2 regions of the Photobacterium japonica genome follow, and region 2 is predicted to be linked to the other one. Evidence: riboswitches for the same ligand, from Rfam matches in the RefSeq annotation. Region 2 holds a riboswitch; the other holds the start of a gene.
The links. A riboswitch is a leader RNA that binds a small molecule or an ion and turns the genes downstream of it on or off. The one in region 2 is predicted to bind lysine.
Positions count from the first base shown of each region.

Region 1 (3,569 bases), on a different contig from region 2:
GTTTGATGGGAGAATAACGATGTATCGAACAATTCCGCCCCAAAAACACATCAAGCACCCGAAGGTGCTTGATGTGTTTTATGTAAGTGGTTACTTACTTGCGTTCTTGCTTACTGACGGTTCACTGCGCTTTGGCCGTTGCCATAATGGGTTGGTTTTTGCGCATCGCAAACAAGCAGAACAGCACGAACCATGCGCCGCTCACTGCCACACCAATCCACGCTGAATGGGTGTAACCAATCGCTACGTAACCCAGTAGGGCACCGAACGCCACAGAGGTCGCATACGGTAGCTGAGTCAGTACGTGATCCATGTGGTGACAGCCTGCGCCAGTCGCCGACAGAATACTGGTGCTTGAAATCGGTGAACTGTGGTCGCCGAATACTGCGCCTGCTAATACCGCAGCAAGCATTGGGAGTAGCATCTGAATGTCACTCGCTGCTGCAATGTCACCGGCCAACGGTAGCATGATACCGAAGGTACCCCAGCTGGTGCCGGTCGCAAACGCCATCGCACACGACAGCACAAAGACAACAGCAGGTAGCAGTTCAACAGGGATGTTACCGTTCGCCATTGACGCCAGGTACATACCGGTTTTCATGTCACGCACAACCGCACCGATGGTCCATGCAAAGAACAGGATCACAATCGCAGGCATCATCGCACTGATACCTTGTGGCGCGGCTTGCATCCAGATTTTCGCGCTCAGCTTCAAGCGTAGCGCCAGTGCCACAGACACCACCAAACTACAGATGGCGCCGTAAACCAGAGATGAGCCTACGTTCGTGTGTTCAATCGCGCCGATCAAACTGAAATCGACCCCTTTCGTCGCCAGTACCGCCGCGCCGGATTGCACCATGAAAAACACGGTAGCCAAGGTCAACGTCAGAATAGGCAGCACCATGTCGATCATGCCGCCGTTGCTGTTTTCTGGGGTTTCGATATCCAAGCCCGTTGGACGGCCGCGAGATTCATCCCACAGTTTGCCTTCTAGGGCCCATTCTTCGTGCTTGCGCATTGGGCCGATATCCAACTGGAACGCGATCACACACAGTACCATCACGAGTGTAAACACCGCGTACAGGTTCATCGGGATCATTTCTACGAACGCGGAAATGGGGCTCTGGTCAGTCACGTTGTGTGCCACCATGATACCGCCAACCAGGGCGATGATGTACGCACCCCATGACGAGATAGGCATCAATACACACACAGGTGCCGCGGTGGAGTCCAGCAGATAGGCCAGTTTTGCCCGGGATATTTGGAAGCGATCAGTCACAGGGCGGCAGATTGCGCCAACAGACAGGCTATGGAAAAAGTCGTCGATAAAGAAAATGAACACCATCAGGCCGGTCAGGGATTTGGCACTGCGGCGATCTTTACAACGCACAGAAGCCCAATCGGCGAACGCTTGGGTCGCCCCTGATACGCTCATTAAGCTGATCAACGCGCCCAACAACAACATGAAAATGATCATATTGGCGTTGTCACTGTTTAAGCTGCCGTCAGCCCATACAATGTGAAGCACTTTATTGAATAAATAGTGAGCGGTGGCTAGTGGGGAATAGTGGTTTAGCATCAGTGCGCCCGCAACAATACCGGCACCGAGTGAAAGCAGAACGCGACGGGTCGTGACTGCCAAAATGACCGCCAGAAGTGGCGGAACGACAGACAATAAAGAGTCTGAAAAATTTGTGAGGATCATAATCTCAACACCTACAACATCAAGGTGGAGATCTACCGAAAAGAGGTGTAACGAAGACGTCTGAAGGAATGACAAAGACTTGTTACCCCTTCAGGTAGCGCTCCATAGGAAAAATACTATGGCAGTTCTGTGCCTATTTGACACAGACCCAGCGACTGAGTGTGATAACTGCAGTCACTTCGGCGCTGACTCCTTTCTCCGGCATCATCGGGATCATCCTCCGCACGGTTACTGATAGGCAGCGCGCCTCTACTGATTAAGGGCTTGCTGCGCCATCATAACAGCCAAGTTCAGCAACACAAGTATTATATAGGGATAGTGTACAAAGTGAGTGGATAATAAACTTTCTTTATCGTTACCATTAGAAGATTAATTTTGAGAAATTGTTAATACCTGTGATCATCGCATTACGCACAGGAAGCAAAATGTAAACATAGGAGTTAACGTGTTGCTAAAAAAACACTTCGAATTGATCGATAAGCCCACTTTCTTTGGGGCGCTGGGATTACTGTTTTCCGTCATAATCCCGCTGATGTTATTCCCAGAAGAAGGCGCTAAGTGGATCGCCGTCGCCAAAACCTTTATGACCGACAAGCTCGGTTTCCTCTATTTAGCGTTAGGTATCGGCGCCTRCTTTTTTATGATCTACATCGTTTTCTCCGATATTGGCCAGATCAAACTGGGTGATGCGGATGAAAAGCCAGAGTTCAAAACCGGTTCATGGGCAGCCATGCTGTTTTGTGGTGGTATCGGTGCCAGTATTCTGTACTGGGGGACTATCGAGTGGGCCTATTACTACCAAAGCCCGCCATTCCAGCTCGCACCGGGCAGTGAAGAGGCGGTACGTTGGGCTGCCACTTACGGTATTTTCCACTGGGGGCCGGTAGCGTGGTCTATTTACATGATCCCCGCGATTCCTATTGCCTACTTTTTCTATGTGCGTAAACAGCCTGTATTGAAAGTGTCAGCCGCGTTGATGCCGGTGATCGGTGAAGCGCGCAGCCACGGTAAGTGGGGCAAGGTTATCGATATCTTGTTCATCTTTGGTTTGTTGGGCGGTGCCGCGACCACATTGGGTTTAGCTGCCCCGTTGATCAACGAAGGGATCAGCTACCTGTTTGATGTTCCCTCTACCACCACGACTCAAATCGGCGTGTTGTTGTTGTGTACGGCATTGTTCGCTTACTCTTCCTATAAAGGGATGGATGAAGGGATCAAGGTGCTCAGTAACATCAACTTCTGGGGTGCACTCGGTCTGTTGGCGTTCGTCTTGGTGGCGGGCCCAACCTTGTTCATGCTGGAAACCGGTTTGGATTCTTTGGGTCGTATGCTGTCTAACTTCTTCGTGATGGCGACATGGGCTGAACCGTTTGGTGGCTATGGCACCTTTGAAGATACCCACTTCCCGCAAGATTGGACCATTTTCTACTGGGCATGGTGGCTTGTGTTTGCGCCAAGCATGGGCTTATTCGTGGCACGTATTTCGCGTGGTCGTACGATCAAGCAGATGGTGTCAGGGGCTATCTTCTTTGGCTCAATGGGTTGTGCCCTGTACTTCATGATTTTGGGTAACTACGGGTTGTCGCTACAGCTTTCTGGCCAGCTTGATGTGGTCGGCATTTTGAATAGCGAAGGCCCAACCCGTGCCATTTTCTCTATCCTTGAACAGCTACCGATGAGCACCATGGTCATCGCGGTGTTTACGATTCTATGTATTATCTTTACCGCCACCACGTTTGACTCGATCTCGTTCATTCTGGCGTCGGTGGTACAGAACAACGTAACGGAAGATCCATTGCGTTGGAACCGTCTGTTCTGGGCCTTTACCTTGTCCATCATGCCATCGATTCTGATGTTCATGGGC
Region 1 is NZ_JAKJSN010000057.1:27,793-31,361, forward strand. It holds gene L4C36_RS19220 (Na+/H+ antiporter NhaC family protein) at 122-1,705, opposite strand; lysine riboswitch at 1,793-1,965, opposite strand; gene L4C36_RS19225 (BCCT family transporter) at 2,151-3,569, shown strand, end outside.
Region 1: linked by a shared signal. The riboswitch ahead of L4C36_RS19220 (Na+/H+ antiporter NhaC family protein) and the one ahead of lysC (lysine-sensitive aspartokinase 3) in region 2 are both predicted to bind lysine.

Region 2 (3,569 bases):
ACGCTATTTCAAGCAGCCTTCCAATGCTCGTAAGCACAAGGCGACATTTTCACGTCGCGCGGCATAGCCCATTAAGCCAATGCGCCACGCTTTCCCCGCCAACACCCCCAACCCTGCACCAATTTCGAGGTTGTAGTCATTCAACAATTGGGCACGAATCGCTGCATCATCGACCCCTTCAGGTATATACACAGCGTTCAACTGCGGTAAACGGTGGGCTTCATCCACCACAAAAGTGATCCCTAATTGTTCGAGACCTGTCCGCAATACCTGGTGCATATCACGATGACGTTGCCAGGCATTTTCTAGCCCTTCGTGCTTTAACAACACCAAGGCTTCATGCAAGGCATACAAGCTATTCACCGGTGCCGTGTGGTGATAACTGCGTTTACCTTCTCCGCTCCAATAACCCAGAACCAAACTTTGATCGAGGAACCAACTCTGTACGGGGGTTTCACGTGCCTGAATTTTCTCAATCGCCCGTGCCGAAAACGTCAGTGGAGACAGCCCCGGTACGCACGACAGGCATTTCTGGCTACCGGAATACACCGCATCCAATTGCCACTCATCCACCAACAACGGTACACCACCGAGCGAGGTCACGGCATCCACAATGGTCAGGCAATCATGCTGGCGTGCTAACTTGGCAATCGCCTCGGCATCGCTCAATGCGCCCGTGGAGGTTTCAGCGTGAACAAACGCAACAATCTTCGCCTCCGGATGGGTCGTTAACGCCTCGGCGACCAAAGCCGGATCCACGGCTTCACCCCATGCGTTATCCACCATGACGGCGATACCACCACAACGCTCGACATTCTCCCGCATGCGATCGCCAAATACACCGTTACGACACACAATCACGGTGTCGCCCGGCTCGACCAAATTCACAAAACAGGCTTCCATCCCAGCACTGCCCGGCGCCGAGACTGCAATCGTAAACGGGTTCGCTGTTTGAAAGGCATATTGCAGCAATTGTTTCAGCTCATCCATCATGCCAATAAACAGCGGGTCAAGGTGGCCAATCGTCGGGCGACTTAACGCCTGTAACACTTGCGGAGAGATGTCCGACGGGCCGGGGCCCATTAACGTACGCTGAGGGGGGTAAAAGCTGCCAAAAGTCATGGAATTTCCTCCGTGAAGGTCTGCATGAAAAGATGTGTATGGATTGAACCGTATGCCCTAATGACTATATCAGCTGATCGTCGTTCCTGCTGTCTAGGTTGTTGATCTACTGATGAAGCGCACAAGGTTATGACTCAGTTATGACAGTTTTTTGCAAAAAATTGCAAAAAACTGCTAAAGGGAATTGACAAGATATAGGCAAATCCGCTTCAATAAAGCACATTTTTTGTTCATCCAGATGGCACTGAGATTCAGCACACACGCTGACCTGCACATCCGGTGAAAACAGAAGAGGAGCGTTACCCAGGTATCGATGATTGCGGGGCCCCACCCCAACGCAATCTTGAGAGGGGGAGTAACGCCGAGATATGGCATGACAGGGGGCATGGCATATCGGCTATGAAGGTTGAATCCTTCTGGCTGTCACCTTTCTCATGACTATGACCGAGAAAGGTGGGGAGCTTCTGGTCATGCCATCTACCAAGATCTGACTGCTAGATTCCCCTGACACTTGTCGGGATCTTGATCCCGAGTCATCCCCCTTTGTATTAGACTTTCTACTATCTTACTGGGAGACTCGTTGTGAGCTTTGTTGATAATAACTTTACTGTTCCTCCGCCGATCACTGTAGCGAAATTTGGCGGCACCAGCGTAGCCGATCATGCCGCCATGAGCCGTAGTGCTAGCATTATTAAAAATAACCCACAAGCTAAAGTGGTTTTAATCAGTGCATGCTCCGGTGTTACCAATCTGCTGGTTGAGTTAGCAAATGGAATTGCCGATAACGAGCAGCGCTCAGAGCGGCTACAACAACTTCATACTATTCATCAGTCTATTCTGAATGAACTGGCGCACCCCGAAACGATTTCGGGTGAGATCCAACAACTGCTAGATCAAGTCGCAGACTTGGCCAAGCACGCCTCGCATACCCCTTCCAAGCAATTGACCGACCAGTTGGTTGCCCATGGCGAACTGCTTTCTACGCATCTTTTTACCCAAATTCTCAATGAAATGGGCGCAAGTGCTGCACGTTTCGATATTCGCCACATTCTGCGTACCGACAGCCAATATGGAAAAGCTATCCCCGATATTGATGCTATTCGTCAGTTAGCCACACAGCGCATGCAACCGTTGCTCAGTGAGTCGATTGTCGTTTCTCAAGGCTTCATTGGGGCCAATGAACACGGCCAAACCACGACCCTCGGTCGCGGTGGCAGTGACTACAGTGCCGCACTGGTTGCCGAAGCCATTCAAGCTGAGACGTTAGAGATCTGGACAGACGTCCCTGGCATGTACAGCACCGATCCGCGCATTACCGCCAATGCCAAACCCATCAAAGAGATCAGCTTCAGTGAAGCCTCTGAAATGGCAAATTTTGGCGCAAAGATCCTGCATCCATCAACGCTGCTTCCGGCAGTACGTCAAAAGATCCCGGTCTTTATTGGTTCATCTAAAGCACCGGAACAAGGCGGTACGTGGATCCGTCAACACGTCACTGCCCCGCCGAAATTCCGAGCATTGGCATTGCGTTGTAACCAAACCATGGTCACGCTAACCAGTTTAAAAATGTTCCAGGCCTACGGCTTCTTATCCGAAGTTTTCCGCATTTTGGCCGAGCATAAAGTCTCTGTGGATTTGATCACCACCTCTGAGGTCAGCGTGTCACTGACGCTGGATCAAACCGACACCTGCGGCGGTGCCCCTAATTTACCGGCTGCCGCGACCGCTGAACTGAGCAAGTTGTGCCGTGTGGAAGTGGAACAAAACCTCTGCTTAATCGCGCTGATCGGTAATAAACTAGGCGACGCCCCAGGCGCTGCGACGCAAGTGTTTGGTGCGCTCGAGCAATACAGCCCACGCATGATCTGTTTTGGTGCCAGTGCCCATAACCTGTGTTTCTTGGTTAATACTGAAGAATCACGCGATGTGGTAAGAACACTGCACCACACCTTGTTTGAATAATCCTTCGTTATTCGACATAAAAAAAGGCGCTCACTGAGCGCCTTTTTTATACACGATTCATATCGGCCTTATACCAAAACGGGGATACCTGAACGCACCACCATGGTTTGATACGCCTGCCGTTAAGACAAGTTCGGACCCAGCCATTTCTCTGCTTCCAACATATCCCAACCTTTACGATCCGCATAGCTGTCACGCTGATCCGGCTGGATCTGCGCAATCGCGAAGTAACGGGAATCTGGGTGGGAAAAATACCACCCCGACACCGACGCACCCGGCCACATTGCGTAACTGGAGGTCAGTGACATTCCGATAGTTTCTTCCACGTTTAGTAATTCCCACAAGCTGCCTTTTTCGGTGTGCTCTGGACAAGCGGGGTAACCCGGTGCCGGGCGGATCCCTTGGTATTTCTCACGGATCAAGGCGTCGTTACTGAGGTTTTCATTCGGCGCATAGCCCCAGATGTCTTTACGTACCTGCTCATG
Region 2 is NZ_JAKJSN010000011.1:6,585-10,153, reverse strand. It holds gene L4C36_RS03730 (pyridoxal-phosphate-dependent aminotransferase family protein) at 4-1,122, opposite strand; lysine riboswitch at 1,404-1,594, shown strand; gene lysC (lysine-sensitive aspartokinase 3) at 1,705-3,084, shown strand; gene metH (methionine synthase) at 3,207-3,569, opposite strand, start outside.